Regions from separate parts of the Cupriavidus sp. 10L43_2 genome, predicted to be linked through region 1. Evidence: predicted binding sites of a transcription regulator. Region 1 holds the regulator's gene; the other holds the start of a gene.
The links. Region 1 encodes LexA, which represses DNA repair genes until DNA is damaged. Its sites were predicted from a motif close to ACTGTATNNNNATACAGT; they were not measured.

Region 1 (8,482 bases):
TGTGCATCGGACGCACCGGCCGGGGCCGGCGCATCGATACGGTGCTGCTTAGACGTGCTCGCCCAGGACGGACACGGTCACGTCCACCACCACGTCGGTGTGCAGCGCAACGTTGACCGGGTGGTCGCCAACGATCTTCAGCGGGCCGTTCGGCAGACGCACTTGGGCCTTCTCGACCTTGAAGCCTTGGGTTTCCAGGGCTTCGGCGATGTCGGCGTTGGTCACCGAACCGAACAGTCGGCCGTCCACACCCGACTTCTGGGTGATCTGGACGGTCAGGCCGTTCAGCTTCTCGCCTTCGCCTTGAGCGGCGGCCAGCTTAGCGGCAGCGGCCTTTTCCAGCTCGGCGCGCTTCACTTCGAACTCGGCGATCGCGGTTTGCGTGGCGCGACGCGCCTTCTTCGACGGGATCAGGAAGTTACGAGCGTAACCGTCCTTCACGCGAACGATGTCGCCCAGGTTGCCCAGGTTGATGACTTTTTCCAGCAGAATGACTTGCATCGTGTATTTCTCCTTGCGGTCCTGGGACTATCAGTTCTTGTGCAGGTCGGTGTACGGCATCAGCGCCAGGAAGCGGGCGCGCTTGATGGCCGTATCCAGCTGACGCTGATAGTGAGCCTTGGTACCGGTCAGACGAGCCGGCGTGATCTTGCCGTTATCGCCGATGAAGTCCTTCAGGGTGTCCAGATCCTTGTAGTCGATCTGTTCCACGCCAGCCACGGTGAAGCGGCAGAAGCGCTTGCGCTTGAACAGCGGGTTCTGTTGCTGGAAGCGCTTCTTGTTCTTGTTGTCACGTTTGACGAATGCCATGATTCAATCCTTTACGAATGCTTTACATCCAGTGATGTGAAAGACGAGTGCCTTGCTGTTGCGGTGCCTGCGGGTGAGGAATCCTTCGCAGTCGAGCAGCGTGCCGAGCGGTAACCGCTCCAGACGCTGGCCGACGGGACCGATCCCCATCGCCGCGATGGCGAATTCCACCTGCCGGGGCGTTTCCGCCTCCATGACCTCGCCGGCATGCTGCAGGATGCAGTTGACGACGGGCACACCGGCCGGGGTGTAGCGCAGCGCATCGCGCTCCGCGAGGGTGGCGGTCAGCCTTAACTGGTTCACCGCTGTGCTCCCCCGCTCTCGCTACCTGGCCTGCCGTGGCGGATTTCGCCTGCCACGACCGGCACCGCAGACTGCATTCAGGCAGCCTGGCCTTCCGTGGTCGTTTGCGCGGCCTTGCGGGCTTCTTCGCGCTGCACTTCCTTCATCATCGGCGAAGGAGCGGTCTCGGCCTTCTTGGTCTGCACGATCAGGTGACGCAGCACGGCGTCATTGAACTTGAAGGCGTGCTCGAGTTCGGCCAGGGTTTCCTTGCCGCATTCGATGTTCAGGCAAACGTAGTGAGCCTTGGCCAGCTTCTGGATCATGTAGGCCATCTGACGGCGGCCCCAGTCTTCCACGCGGTGAACCTGGCCGTTTTGCGACGTGACGAGCTGCTTGTAACGCTCGATCATCGCCGGCACTTGTTCGCTTTGGTCCGGATGGACGATAAATACGATTTCGTAATGACGCATTGACGCTCCTTTTGGATGTAGCCACCCGGGCGCCATGTCCGGTGTAGCAAGGTTGAATAGCCCGCGAGTATAGCCCGGTTCCGGGCCAGCACGCAAGCCGGCATCCCGGCAGGACGCTGGGAATCTCTCAGTATTGTCGGAAAACAGCCTGCAGGCGAGCCGGATCGGTGCCAAGCGACGCATCCGCCGCCAGCGCCACCAGCAGCAGCACGCGCGCCTTGTACGGATTGAGATTGCCGGCGGAGGCGAATTCGCCCGAGGCCAGGCGCGGGCGTGCCGGCCCCGCCACATGGCCGGCGCCCGTGCGGGAGCTTCGCACCACGGCCACGCCTCGCGCAGCTGCATCGGCGAGCGCGTCGCCCAGCGTCTCATGAACCGAGCCATTGCCGGTGGCCGCCACCACGAACCCCTTTACGCCGGCCGAGACCATCGCATCCACGGCCACCCTGCCCGGCTGGGCATAGCTCGCCACGATTTCGACAAGTGGCCACGCCGTAGGCACGGGCAGCGCTGGCGCGTCGCCGGGGGCGAACGCGCGTCCAAAGCGCACGTAGGCATCCTGCACGAAACCAATTGGCCCGCCCGCCGGCGACGTGAACGCATTGACCGCCGAGGTATGGGCCTTGGCGACATCGCGGGCCGCATGAATTTCCTGGTTCAGGACCACGAGCACGCCCTGCCCGCGCGCATCCGGGCTTGCCGCCACGCGCACTGCGTCGAGCAAATTCAGCGGACCATCGGCCGAGAGCGACGTGGACGGGCGCATTGCCGCGGTCAGCACCACCGGCACCGCGCTCCGCTGCGTCAGGTGCAGGAACATCGCCGTTTCTTCAAGCGTGTCCGTGCCGTGGGTAATCACCACGCCCACCACATCGGGCTGCGCGACCCAATGCGCCACCCGTGCGGCAAGCGTCGCCCACAGGCTGAAGGCCATGTCCTTGCTGTCGATCTGGGCCACCTGCTCCGTCTCCACACGGGCCACCTCGCCCAGCGCAGGCACGGCCTGGATCAGCGACGAGACCGGCACGGTGGCCGCGCGGTACTGCGCACTGCTGGCGGGGCTGGCGGACGAGCCTGCGATGGTGCCGCCGGTGGCGAGCACGACGATGCGGGGCAATGACGTAGACATATAGCGAGAAAATCGAGCGAGTGAGCGGGTGGTGCAGGCGATTGTAACTGTGGCACGCCGAGGGCCGCCGCTCTCGCAAACCCGTGTCGCCGGGCGCACTGGAGTCCGCCTGGTGTCGCGCATGCCCCACATCGCCACTGCAAATTGTGCTTGCACTTCACTCGATACTGTATAAAATCACAGCATACTGTTTAAACATACAGTGCTTCGGCACCACGAGAGACCGGCGACCCATGGCGACCCTGACACCCCGGCAACAGCAGATCTTCGACCTGATCCGCAACACGATCCGGCACACCGGCATTCCGCCGACCCGTGCCGAGATCGCGTCCGAATTCGGTTTCTCCTCGCCCAACTCTGCCGAGGAACACCTGCGAGCGCTGGCCCGCAAGGGCGTGATCGAGCTGACGCCAGGCGCGTCGCGCGGCATCCGCCTCAAGGTGGCACGTAGCGATTCGGAGATGACGGACCAGTTCTCGCTGCCGATGGCCGGCGTGATGCAGCTAACGCTGCCGCTCGTGGGCCGCGTGGCCGCAGGCAGCCCGATCCTTGCCGCAGAGCACATCGACCGTCAGTACCAGGTAGACGCCTCGGTATTTGATGATCGACCTGATTACCTGCTGCGCGTGCGGGGCCTGAGCATGCGCGATGCCGGCATCCTCGACGGCGACCTGCTCGCCGTCAGGAAAGCCAGCGAAGCCGCCAACGGCAAGATCGTCGTCGCGCGGATCGGCGACGATGTGACCGTCAAACGCCTGAAGCGGCGCGGCGACATGATCGAGCTGATCGCCGAAAACCCGGATTTCGAGAATATCGTGGTGCAGGCCGGCCGCGAGGAATTTTCGCTGGAAGGCATCGCCGTCGGGCTAATCCGCTCCTCGGGCTTCTGACTTCCGAGACCGGACGGGCGGCCGCCTGTCCTGGTCCCCAGTTTCGCATTGCCAACGCCGCCCCGTTCTCTCCGGACGACGGGCGTGGACTCCTGCTGTCGCAAACTTCGAGGTGCCGCCATGCTGCCAGTCAATCACACCGCTTCCCGCCGCCCGGTCAAGCCCGTGCCGTTCCGCCAAACCAAGGGCGTGCGCGTCTACCAGGGCGCCCAGCGTCGTACGATGGTCGGCAGCATGGCTGCAATCTGCCGGATGCTGGAACTTGCGGATATGCCCGACAAACTGGACGCATGAACCGCTAGCGGCGGATCCGCGTCGCCCAAATCATTATAACTAGTGCAGTTGCGAGCCCACCACGTGAAATTAAGAGAACGTTTAATTCATCGTGAAAGGTGCTTTACACTCGATGGCGCGCATCCGTAGTACTGGCGCATTGGCGCCGATGCGCGAAACCGGAACTTGTCGACCCCGCCGAGTGCCGGTTTTTTTTCGCCCTCCCCGGCTGGATCAGGTACCAGGATACATGCCAGTCATGTTCTTGCGCAGACGGTCCCACAGCATACGCACGCCCCGCACGGTCCCGCTCAGACCCGCCGAGTAGCCAGGGTCGTAGTAGTGAATCAGCAACGACCGGCGCTCGCCAACTTCCACATCAAGGTTGGCATGCTGGAGCACAAAGCCGTTGAAGACATAGACGCTGCCCGGCTCCACCGGCACGCGGTTGCAGCGGCCACGGCGCAGATCCCGTAGCGTCAGCCATTTTCTGATGTGAAACGGCAGATTGCGCTGAATGCCATGACGAAGCTTGCAAAAAACATTGGCCACAGTGGATACCGCCAGCCGTGGCGGGTGATAAACCAGCAGATCACCGTTGCAAACGCCATCGGGGGCGAGCTTCAGCGGAATCAGCAGCGTCAGCAGATGCGAATCGTAGTGGCGGCAATGGCTCTCGTTGCGCGTAGACGTGCTGGCACAACGAATCACGTGGAACGCTTCCCAACGCAGCGACTTCTTCAGGAGCGTGGTGGCCATGGCCCGAGTCTCGGCGCACACCGTCTCCTCGAGCTTGCGGAAGGCTTCATTGCGACGTAGTAACTCAGCCATTGCGAATGGCTCGGCACGCTCGGGCTGTTCGCCGAAGGATCGATCGATAGCCGCGTTAATGGCAGCCAAGGTCGGCATCGGAATCACACTGGAAAATGCCGCCAGTGCTACATCAGGGTTGAATCGAATTCGCTCCGCCACGGCATGACCTCGCGCTTCGTATAGGTGATTTGCCTAGATGATATGGATTAGACCATTTGGCCCGCCGTGAAGCGTAGCGAAAATCATTCTCGAAAACTTGTCACTATGTGGGCTGTCGCACATGATCCGGGAACAAAGCCCAGTGCATCCACGCCCCCGACGGTTTTCCGGCACATGGGCCGATCAACGATTATTCTTTGGGTGAAGGATCGACGGACACTGGCTGACGATATAAGGGACGCAATGAGGACAAGCCTGGCGGCATGGCTCCTGGTCATCGCCGCACTGATTTCGGGGCCGGGGGTTGCTGCTGAGTTCGGTAGCAAGGGTGGCCCCGAGCCCGCCAATATCGATCAGATTACCGACCTACTTCGCGAAGAGCCCTACGACCTGGAGCTACTGATCAGCTTTGGGACATCGAAGGGCGGATCGGCTGGCCATATCGCCCTGGGCGTCCGTGACGACACGCTCGGCGACGACATTGTCTACTCGGCAAATTTCTACGCCGACCGCACGCCCAAGCACGAGAATGATTTTTACACCGCCAATCTGATGGCGGGCATCCCAAAGAAGGAATATCTGTTCAAGACGGCCTCCTCCATCGCGGAAACGACGATGTTTGGCCTCGACTATGGCGAGATCTACAAGCGGTCGGTGATCGGTGTGCGGGTCTACGGCGTGCCCACGCAGGAAAAACAGTCGCTGGTCGATTACTTCCGCCGCATCAACGACGATTACCATCGGCGGGCAACGGACACCGAATATCACAGCGGCACAATCCAATACGATTATTTGCGCCTGAACTGCGCCAAGACCATCGGCGCCGCCTTCAAGTACGGCGCCGGCTACAAAAATTTGACGATAAAGAGCCCCAAAGTCCTATCCGGGCGACGCGTGGTGGCCGCCGCGACCGCGAATATTCCCACGGAGATGGCGATGAAGCTGATCAAGGAATGGGGCAAGCGCGGATACGGTATGGACGTAGTGCTGTACAAGAAGTACGGCAGCTCCACCTATGTGGAACCTCGCGAAGAGGAGAAGGTGGCATTCAAGGACCTGCCCAACCGCTTCCCCTCCGTCCTGTCGCTCGATTTCCGCAGGGAGCAAGGGGCCTATCGCGACTTCGACAATCTCTACGCCATGTACCTGTTCTACAACCTGGGCCGGTTCAGCGTGCGCGTGAATGAGCAGACGCGGTTGCTGGAGGTCGAGAAGGACAAGGAGCCGATGCCCTATCGACAAGCCGCGGAACTGGCCAAGGCCAGCGCCGAATCGGACAGCGAAAAATTTCGTCGCCACGCCGAAGCGCCGGACAACACCCATCTCTACTATTTCTCGGAGGGGAATCAGGACGGGAGTGCTCGCTGAGCGGGTAGCAACGGCGCGCAGAAAAGCAAAACGGCCACTTGAGTAAGTGGCCGTTTTGTTAAGCAATTTGGGGTGGCTGATGGGACTCGAACCCACGACGACAGGAATCACAATCCTGGACTCTACCAACTGAGCTACAGCCACCGTAGAGGTTTTGCCAGCTTGCCGCTGGCGCTTCCGCTAACCGGCGTTGCCGTTCAACGAAAAACAAGATTCTACAAGGATCTTCAGAGGATGGCTAGTATTCCGCACAAAAAATTTCAACCGGCCTCGCCTGCCTTATCGACTGCCATGCCACTTCGCTTCGAGCAGCACCGCCTCCTTGATTGCGGCAACAGTCTCGGCCTCGCTCGGGAACAAGCCGAGCAGTCGCCGGGACTTGCCATTGAGCACATCGCGCTGCAATGCTTTACCCGCTTCCACCGAGGTGCCGGCGTGCCAGCAGTACCGCGCAGTCCATTTGCCGTCCTGCAGACGCTCGGCCACCCAGATCAGGCGGAAGTCCTCGAAGACCTCGCCAAATGGCTCTTCCCCATCCACCATGTGCTATCCCCCAAGGCTCGCTTCCGATCCGTCGCGCCGGCCCATGCTCGTGCACGCGCTGCGACGCCGACTACCGGCCAGCCCACTTGCTTTTCCCCCACCGAAACCCTGGTTGCACAGGATTCACAGGCCACATGCCGACTGCCACGGCATTGATGGCATCGTAACATGACGAAAACGCCGCTTACCTACTTTCAGAAATCCAGATGTCTATAGCGTGGGACATCGAACGCCGTTTCGCCAAGTCAAAATGTCTATCGGCTACCGCACGAAAAACGCGGCGGGCCCCACGAACGCAGGGTTCTGGCGCAATTGGTGCTGATAGATACTCTTTCGCGAGGGACATTGACCCCCCTCGACATTCCCGTCAGGCGGCCTTGGTAACCAAGAGTCGCCTGCTTTTTTTGGGGACGCGCAGAATGTGAGGACGAAAAAAAAGAGCCCGCCGTAGCGGACTCTTAAAATTAGCGATCTCAATGCCCTGAAGGCAGGATCAATGTAGTCGGCCCGGATCGTGAGCACTATTCGGGCAAACCCAAGGTACGGCGGACAAAAAAAGAGCCCGCACACGGCGGGCCCAATAATCAGTTGAAGAAAGCCCTGTATTCGAGGGCAAGCACAGTGTAAGAAGGTGCCCGCTAAGCGGCGAATTAGGGGAATCCCTTTGCTGGTGCGGGATTCGACGCCACCGACTGCCCAATACACCGCTGCACGCACCCGTCCGGGCACCCTGCATAGAACGATCGTTCGAAATTAGAGTTTTCCTTCGATTCCGGCGGGCGCTCAGGCTGCCTCAAGCAGGCCCGGACGCAGGTGGCTACGCGCTTCTTCGAAGAGCGCGTCCACGGCGATACGGCTACGCGCGGCGTGCATGCGACGTGCATCTGACAGCACACGCCGCCAACCCCGGCCACCGTGAATGCCCCGATGCAAGCCCAGCATGTGCCGCGTGACGGCGCCCATGTAACCGCCTTGCTCCACCAAAGCGCCGATGTAGTCCTGCATCGCCAACTCCACTTCCTGCCGCGCAGAAATAGGCGTGGTCGCGCCATAGAAGCGCGTATCCATTTCCGACAGGAAATACGGTTGGTGATACGCCTCGCGGCCAATCATGACGCCATCCACGTGTTGCAGATGCTCGGCGATCTCGTCGTAGGTCACGATGCCACCATTGATCAGAATCTCGAGTTTCGGAAACTCGCGTTTTAGCTGATAAGCGACCTCATAACGGAGCTGCGGGATTTCGCGATTTTCTTTTGGGCTCAGGCCCTTCAATATCGCGTTGCGCGCATGGACGATAAACGTCTCGCATCCCGCATCAGCGATCGTGCCAACAAAATCGCGGACAAAATCGTAATGCTCGATCGTGTCGATACCGATCCGGTGCTTGACCGTCACCGGAATGGACACCGCATCGCGCATCGCTTTCACGCAATCCGCCACCAGAGTCGGCTCCGCCATCAGGCAAGCGCCAAACGCGCCACGCTGCACGCGCTCCGACGGGCAGCCGCAGTTGAGGTTGATTTCCTTGTAACCCCATTGTTCGCCGAGTTTTGCCGCCTGGGCGAGGTCGGCAGGCTCGCTGCCGCCCAGTTGAAGCGCTACGGGCTGCTCGGCGGCGTCGAAATCCAGGTGGCGCGCCACATCGCCATGAAGAAGCGCGCCCGTCGTCACCATTTCGGTATAGAGCCAGGTGTCCCGGCTCAACGCGCGGTGAAACGTGCGGCAATGGCGATCAGTCC
Region 2 (8,482 bases), on a different contig from region 1:
CGTCGGTGATTGTGCTGGCCACGCTGGTGCTCACGCCACTGATGACGTTCATCGTCATGAACAAGGTGGGGCTGTCGGCCAACCTGATGTCGCTCGGGGGGCTGGCCATCGCCATCGGCCTGATGGTGGATGGCTCCGTGGTGGTGGTGGAGAACGCGTTCGAGCGGCTGGGCCACGCCGAGAAATCGGGGCTGACCCGCACCGAGATCCTCGTCAAGGCGGTGCAGGAGGTGGCCACGCCGGTGATCGTGGGGGTAGGCATCATCATCCTGGTGTTCCTGCCGCTGATGACGCTGTCCGGCATGGAAGGCAAGATGTTCGCGCCGCTGGCTTTCACGATCTCGATTGCGCTGGCGATCTCGCTGTTCCTGTCGCTGACGCTGTCGCCGGTGCTGTCCGCCTACCTGCTCAAGGGCGGCGCCGAGCATGACACCAAGCTCATCGCGTTCATGAAGCGCAACTACCTGCGTATGCTGCACTGGGCGCTGCAGAACAGCAAGACCACCGTGCTGTCGGCGGTGGGGCTGTTCGTCGCGACGATCCTGATCGTGCCGCTGCTGGGTACCTCGTTCATCCCCGAGATGAAGGAGGGCTCCATCGTGCCCGCCATCGACCGTGTGCCGAACATCTCGCTGGAGGAGTCGATCAAGCTCGAGAAGATGGCCAACAAGCTGGTGCTGGAGGTGCCGGGCGTGAAGTCCGTGGTGTCCGGCGTGGGTCGGGGCGAGAGCCCGGCGGACCCGCAGGGCCAGAACGAGTCCACCCCCATCGCCAGCCTGAAGCCGCGCGACGAGTGGCCGGACGGCTGGACCCAGGACGACATCGCCAACGCCATCCGCGAGAAGCTCAAGGCCATTCCGGGCGTGCAGGTCGTGATGGCGCAGCCGATCTCGGACCGCGTGGATGAGATGGTCAGCGGCGTGCGTTCCGACGTGGCGGTGAAGATCTTCGGCGACGACCTCGACAAGCTGCGCGAGCTGGCCGGCGAGATCGCGCGCGTGGCGGGCGGCATCCAGGGCTCGCAGGACGTGCGGATCGAGCGGATCTCGGGCCAGCAATACCTGTCGATCGAGATCGACCGGCAGGCGATTGCGCGCTACGGGCTGAACGTGTCGGACATCCACGACATCATCGAGATTGCCATCGGCGGCAAGCGCGCCACGGACATCTTCGAGGGCGAGCGCCGCTTCGCGGCGGCAGTGCGCCTGCCCGAGGACTTCCGTGACAACGTGCAGGCCATTCGCCAGCTATTGGTGCCGGCGCCGGGCGGCGTGCAGGTGCCGCTGGAGTCCGTGGCCAAGATCGAGGTCAGCGACGGCCCGGCGCAGATCAGCCGCGAAATGGCCAAGCGCCGCGTGGTGGTGATGATCAACGTGAAGGACCGCGACCTGGGCGGCTTCGTGGCCGAACTCCAGAGCGCGGCCGAGAGCAAGGTCAAGCTGCCCGAGGGCTACTACTTCGAGTGGGGCGGCCAGTTCCAGAACATGGAGCGCGCCATGGGCCACCTGAAGATCATCGTGCCGATCACCATCGCCGCGATTTTCTTCCTGCTGTTCCTGCTGTTCAACTCGCTGCGCTTTGCCACGCTGATCATCACGGTGCTGCCGTTCGCGTCAATCGGCGGGATCATCGGGCTGTTCGTGACGGGCGAGTACCTGTCCGTGCCGGCGTCCGTGGGCTTTATCGCGCTGTGGGGCATGGCGGTGCTGAACGGGGTGGTGCTGGTGTCGTACATCCGCACGCTGCGCGAGTCGGGCATGTCGCTGCGCAACGCGGTGGTGCGCGGCGCTACGCAGCGTTTCCGCCCGGTGATGATGACCGCGACGATCGCCATGCTGGGCCTGGTGCCGTTCCTGTTCTCGACCGGACCGGGCTCCGAGGTGCAGCGTCCGCTGGCCGTGGTGGTGATTGGGGGCCTGATCACCTCCACGCTGCTGACGCTGGTGATGGTGCCGGTGCTGTACCGCTGGTTCGACGACAGCAAGCCGGAGCCGCGCGACATGTCGGTGTAGGCGCGGTATGACGTTGGCCCTGACGTTGACCCCTGACGTCGCAGTACAATGACGGCCGGCCGGCACGCCACGCGTGTCGGCCGTTTTTCGTTTTTCGGAGGGATTCCATGACGTTGCCGGTTTCACGGCAGGGGCGCCGCATGCTGGTGGCGCTGGCTGCTGCCACGCTCTCGACCTTCGCCTTCGCTACCGAGGCGCCCGTCAATATCGAACTGGGCCAGCGCGGCGGACGCCCCGAGGCACCCGAGGCACCCGTGGCCTGCATGGAGGCCGTCAAGGCCAGGCTGCCGAACCCCGACCGCTTCCGCTGGGTGCGCGGCACCACGCGGCGCGTGGCGGAGGACTTCTACAGCGTGGTCGGCAACGTCGAGTTCGTGAACCAGGCCGGCGAGACGCGCAAGGGCGACGCCCAGTGTGATGTCATGCGCGCGCCCGGCAACCAGTTCATCGTGCCGAAGGTACGGCTGCCCCAGTAAATACAAGGGTTTGCGAGCCGCCAAGATGACAATGCTGTCATCTTGGCGGCTTTTTCATTGGCGCGTCTTTACACGTACGGGACCATCTCCTAAGCTATTGTGTACGCTGTACACAAATAGGCAGCGACATCATCGACTGAATCAAACCGATCAACAGGAGACCGTTGCAATGCAGACCGAAACGACCAACGAACACCGCTGGCTGCAGAAGCTGGTGGGCAAATGGATGGCCGAAGGCGAGGCGGTGATGGGGCCGGACACCCCGCCGCAGAAGTGGAAGATTCCCGAACAGGTGGGCGCCGTGGGCGACCTCTGGGTGCAGGGCCGCTCCGAGGGCGAGATGCCCGGCTGCGGGCAGGCCGTCACGGTGATGACGCTGGGCTATGACCCCACGCGCAAGCATTTCGTGGGCACCTTCATCGGGTCGATGATGACCCATATGTGGATCTACGAGGGTGACCTCGAGGCCGATGGCCGCACGCTGACGCTGCGCGCCGATGGCCCGACCTTCACGCCGGAAGGCAAGCTGGTGCCGGGCAAGACCTCGAAATTCCGCGACGTGATCGCCTTCCAGGACGATGACAACCGCACGCTGACCTCATTCATGCAGGGCGATGACGGCGAATGGATGCAGATCATGCAGGCGCGGTATCGGCGGGAGAAGTAGGGCGCGGGGAGGGGCGTCGAAGCCGGACGCCTCAGACCCGGTCCAGTTCGTCGCTGTTCCACCAGGCGTCCAGCAGGGGCTGGAAGCGGTTGTCGGGCGCGGGCGGTATGCGCGTGCTCTTGCGCGCGGGCGGCAGTTCGCGCCCCGTCAGCTGGTAGTAGACGGCAGCCGGCAGGGTGCCCGGGCCGTAGGGCACATGGTCGATCACGCTCATCTGCCGCGCGGCCTTCAGCGCCCGGGTGGTCTCCTCCGGGGACAAGCCGCTGGCGTCAGCCAGCGCGTCGCGGCGCAGCGGACCCTCGCGCTGCAAACCGGCGATCAGAAGATGCACACATTGACGTGTATTCCGTTTCATAGGGGCGCATTTTTCCGCACCTGCCCCGCGCTGCACAATCCGGATTGACATTTGTTTGCAATCCGCCACGTCGTTTCGTGGCAGTTGCCCCACTGTAGTGGGAGATGTGGGGCCTTTTGGGCCACTTTTCGCCCAACGAGGCGGCGCGCGTTCCACTTCGGCCATGCCCCTCTTGCGCCAGCGTCGATACTGTATAAACATACAGTAATCGTCAATCTTCCGATGGCGCACGCCCGCCGCGTGTGCCGAATTCATCACCATGACTGCGCCCCCGCACATCCTGCCTGCCGAGGAGGATGGTGCGTCTCCACTGCCTTCGCCTCCCGATCCCGTGCCCGATCACCGGGCCTCGGTGGCCGAACTCGAGCATCGCTACCCCGGCCTGTGGCGCGCCGGGCAACTGGGCCATGCCGGCCGGCTGCCCGTGTGCCCGAGCGGCTATGACGCGCTGGCGCAGGAGCTGCCCGGCGGGGGCTGGCCCGCTGGCGCGGTCACCGAACTGCTGCTCGCCCACGATGGCGTGGGCGAACTGCGCCTGCTGATGCCGGCGTTGCGCACGCTGGCCGCGGCGGGGCGGCGGGTGGCGTTCGTCAATCCGCCTTATCTGCCGAATGCCGCTGGGCTGGCGGGGCTGGCCGGCCTGCCTGCGCGCCAGCTCTACTGGGTGCGGCCGCCGGCGGCCACCCCGCCGGCCTCGCGCCGCACGGACATGCTCTGGGCGGCCGAGCAGATGCTGCGCAGCCAGGCGTTCGGCGCCGTGCTGGTGTGGCTCGGCATCGCACGGCCCGAGGCGCTGCGCCGGCTCCAGGTGCTGGCGCAGGCCGGCGATACCGTGGTCTGGGTGCTGCGGCCCCTGCGCGTGCTCCAGGAATCGTCGCCGGCCGTGCTGCGGCTGGCGCTGTCGCCGTTGCCCGGCAACATGCTGTCGATTGCCTTCCACAAGCGCCGTGGCCCCGTGCGGGACGCGCCGCTGCAACTGTCGCTGGGCGGCATGGCGCACGTGCCCGCACGCGTCGCCACGCCCGTCATTCCCACCGCTCCTGTCACCTCCACCGCGCCTTCCGTGGTGCCCCCTCATCATGCTGCCGACGTTCTGGATCGCGGTGCATCTGCCGCGCCTGCCGCTGGACGCGCTGCAACCGAGCTGGCCTGAGGCCGCCGGTGCGCCGTCCGTCCCCGCCTCCGGCACGCTGCAACAGGCGCTGCCCGGGGCGGTGATGGCGCACGAGCGCGTGGTGCTGGCCAACGGCCCGGCCGTGGCCCTCGGCGTGGCGTTCGGCATGCGGCGCGGCGGCGTGCAGGCGCTGTCGGCGGAGGTCGTGCAACTGGAGCGCAGCCTCCCGGCCGAAGAGGCGTTGATGACCGACGTGGCGCTGACGCTGCTCCACTTCACGCCGGCCGTGACGATCGACCCGGATGCCGAATCGGCCACCGTGATGCTCGACGTCACCGCCAGCCTGCGCCTGTTCGGCGGGCACCGCGCGCTGTGCCGTGCCATCCGCGCGCGGGTGCGGCAGCTCGGCACGTTCGCGCAACTGGGCTGCGGCACCACGGCGCAGGGCGCGGCCTGGCTCGCCCGGCAGCCGCTGCGCCGGACGCGGCGCGGGATCGTGCGGCCCGCGCGCCGCGCCATCCAGCCTGCCCGCATGACGCGCCTGCTCGATGCCCTGCCCGTGGCGTGCCTGCAGACGCTGGCCGATCCGGGCTGGCTCGAGGGCGTGGGCTGCCGCACGCTGGGGCAGGTGAGGCAGTTGCCGCGCGCGGGGCTGTCGCGCCGCATCGGCACGGCACTGCTGGCGCGGCTCGATCAGGCTTACGATCAGGCGCCGGCCGGCTTTGCATGGTTCGAGGCGCCGCCCGCCTTCGCGCAGCGGATGGAGCTGCCGGGGCGCATCGAAGCGGCCGACGGGGTGCTGGCCGGCGCGCAGCGGCTGCTGCTGGCGCTGTCCGGCTGGCTGGCGGCGCAGCAGGCCGGCGTTACGCGCTGCGTGCTGGTGCTGGAGCACGAGCGCTACCGGCTGGGCGAGGACATGGACAGCACGCTCGTGCCGCTGGGCCTGGCGCAGCCCAGCCGTGACCCGGTGCACCTGTCGAAGCTGCTGCGCGAGAAGCTCGACAAGGTGCGCTTCCACGCGCCCGTGGGCGGCCTGGCGCTGCGCGTGGAGGCGATGGAGACCTGCCTGCCGCAGAGCGATTCGTTGTTCCCGGAGCCCGGCGCGGCGCCGGCCGAACTGGGCCGGCTGATCGATACGCTGATGGCCCGCCTCGGCCGCGACAACGTGCTGCAGCCTCGCCCGCTGGCCGACCATCGCCCCGAATGCGCCAACCAGTGGGGCCCGGTGGACGAGCCGCCGCCCCGCGCGCCCGCCACCGGCACGCTGCCGCCCGAACGGCCGCTGTGGCTGCTGGAGGCGCCCCGGCCGCTGCGCGTGCAGCGGCACCGGCCCGTCTACGAAGGCCCGCTGGTCATGCTCACCCGCCCCGAGCGCATCGAAGCCGGCTGGTGGGATGGCGGACTGGCCACGCGCGACTATTTCATCGCCGAACGGGCGGACGGGCTGCGCTGCTGGGTCTATCGCGAGCGCCCCGGCCATCCCACCCGCAGCGGGCAGGAAGAGGGCGGCGAATACCGCTGGTTCCTGCACGGGCTGTTCGCCTGATTTCGCCTGAATATTCCTGACGTTTTCCCCATGCTGTCGTCGCTTCCTGGCCTCTCCTCGCTGCTGCCCTCGCTGCCCGATTACGCGGAGCTGCACTGTGTGTCGAACTTCACGTTCCTCACCGGCGCCTCGCATCCGCAGGAACTGATCGCGCGCGCATTCCAGCTCGGCTACAGCGGGCTGGCGCTGACCGACGAGTGCTCGGTGGCGGGCACGGCGCGCGCGCATCACGCCATCAAGGTGCTGCGCGAGGAGATGTGGGAGGCCGTGGCGCGCAGCGCCCGCCGGCTGGCGGCGGGGCAGGCGGACGGCGAGTTCGATGATGCCGAGCTGGTCCATGCCTTCACACCCGATGGAATGGAGGGGATGGACGATGTGGACGACATGGAGGAGGGCGACCCCGACGCCTTGCCGCTCATCGGCGACCACCCGGACGACGACCCCGATGCCGCCGCGCACCGCCACCGCGTGCTGGAGGCGCGCGCCGCCGCCGCCGATGCGTTCAACGTGATCCTCGGCAGCCGCTTCACGCTGACGGCCTCCCCCGGGCAGCCCCCCGAGCCCTATGCCATGCCCATGCCGCCCCCGCGCCTGCTGCTGCTGGCGCAGAACCGCGAGGGCTTCGGCAATCTCTGCGAGTTCATCACGCTGGGCCGCACGCGCGCGGAGAAGGGCAGCTATCTGCTGTATCCGTCCGACCTCGCCAGCCCCGAGCCGGATCAGGCGCACCTGCGCGGCATGCCCGATTGCCTCGCCATCCTGCTGCCCGACTACTGCGCCGATCCCGATGTGCTGCGCGCGCAGGCGCTGTGGTGCCGGGAGACGTTCGGGGCGCGCGTGTGGATCGCGCTGGAACTGCTGCAGGGCCATGCCGAGGCGCTGCATCGCACCCGGCTCCAGGCCGTGTCGGCGGAAACCGGCGTGCCGCTGGTGGCGGCGGGCGCCGTGACCATGCACGTGCGCTCGCGCAAGCCGCTGGCCGATGTGCTGACCGCCATCCGGCTCGGCCAGCCGCTGCCCGCCTGCGGCATGGCGCTGGCGCCCAATGCCGAGGCGCACCTGCGCATGCGGCAGGTGGTGTCGCGGCTCTATCCGCGCGAGGCGCTGGCGCAGACGCTGAAGATTGCCGATCAGTGCCGGTTCTCGCTGGACACGCTGCGCTACGAATACCCCGAGGAACTGGTGCCCGACGGCGAGACGCCGATCAGCTACCTGCGCAAGGAGGTGGAGCGGGGCAGCCGCGAGCGTTTTCCGCACGGCATGGAGCCCGAGTGGGAGGCGCAGCTTGAGGGCGAACTCGAACTGATCGAGGAAAAGCACTACGAGCCGTTCTTCCTGACCGTGCACGACATCGTGCGCTTCGCGCGCCAGCGCGGCATCCTGTGCCAGGGCCGGGGCTCGGCCGCCAACTCGCTGGTCTGCTACTGCCTGCATATCACCGAGGTGAGCCCGGAGCAGGCCAACCTGCTGTTCGGCCGATTCCTCTCGCGCGAGCGCGACGAGCCGCCCGATATCGACGTCGATTTCGAGCACCAGCGGCGCGAGGAGGTGATCCAGTACATCTACGAGAAGTACGGCCGGCATCGGGCCGCGCTGGCGGCGTCGCTGATCACCTATCGCTCCCGTAGCGCGCTGCGGGACGTGGGGCGCGCGCTCGGCATCGACCCGAGCGTGGTGGAGCAGGTGGTCAAGGGCCAGGCGTGGTGGGATGGCGGCACGGCGTTCCTGGAGCGCATTACGCGCTACGGCCTGGACCCCGACTCCCCGGCCGTGCGGCAATGGGCGAGCCTGACCGAGCAGCTGCGCGGCTTTCCGCGCCACCTGTCGCAGCACGTGGGCGGCTTCGTGATCGCGCGGCACAAGCTGTCGCGGCTGGTGCCGATCGAGAACGCGGCCATGGCCGACCGCAGCGTGATCCAGTGGGACAAGGACGACCTCGAATCGCTGGGGCTGCTCAAGGTGGATGTGCTCGCGCTCGGCATGCTCACCGCCATCCGGCGCGCGCTGGCGATGATCCCGAATCCCGAGCCCGAGCGGGCCGGGCTGCCGTGCCGCATGGAAGACCTGCCCGAGACCGACGACGCCACCTACGACATGATCTGCAAGGCGGATACCGTGGGTGTGTTCCAGATCGAGTCGCGCGCGCAGCAGTCGATGCTGCCGCGCCTGCAGCCGCGCAAATATTACGATCTCGTGGTGGAGGTGGCCATCGTGAGGCCGGGACCGATCCAGGGCGGCATGGTGCACCCCTACCTCAAGCGGCGCGAGGCGCTGCGCCGCACCGGCAAGCTGCCGACCTACTTCAACGACGT

Region 2: the regulator LexA is predicted to act here: its motif matches at 3,699-3,716, upstream of imuA (translesion DNA synthesis-associated protein ImuA).

The regions. Positions count from the first base shown of each region.
Region 1 covers NZ_JBFTJE010000006.1:3,543-12,024, forward strand. The annotation lists gene rplI (50S ribosomal protein L9) at 49-501, opposite strand; gene rpsR (30S ribosomal protein S18) at 532-810, opposite strand; gene priB (primosomal replication protein N) at 814-1,113, opposite strand; gene rpsF (30S ribosomal protein S6) at 1,191-1,565, opposite strand; gene AC1DEL_RS10540 (asparaginase) at 1,693-2,736, opposite strand; gene lexA (transcriptional repressor LexA) at 2,928-3,584, shown strand; gene AC1DEL_RS10550 (hypothetical protein) at 3,705-3,878, shown strand; gene AC1DEL_RS10555 (hypothetical protein) at 4,092-4,829, opposite strand; gene AC1DEL_RS10560 (hypothetical protein) at 5,073-6,197, shown strand; tRNA gene AC1DEL_RS10565 (tRNA-His) at 6,266-6,341, opposite strand; gene AC1DEL_RS10570 (hypothetical protein) at 6,477-6,740, opposite strand; gene dusA (tRNA dihydrouridine(20/20a) synthase DusA) at 7,524-8,482, opposite strand, start outside.
Region 2 covers NZ_JBFTJE010000004.1:191,976-200,457, reverse strand. The annotation lists gene AC1DEL_RS07665 (efflux RND transporter permease subunit) at 1-2,012, shown strand, start outside; gene AC1DEL_RS07660 (DUF2880 domain-containing protein) at 2,120-2,488, shown strand; gene AC1DEL_RS07655 (DUF1579 domain-containing protein) at 2,658-3,155, shown strand; gene AC1DEL_RS07650 (hypothetical protein) at 3,187-3,486, opposite strand; gene imuA (translesion DNA synthesis-associated protein ImuA) at 3,770-4,663, shown strand; gene AC1DEL_RS07640 (Y-family DNA polymerase) at 4,590-6,170, shown strand; gene AC1DEL_RS07635 (error-prone DNA polymerase) at 6,201-8,482, shown strand, end outside.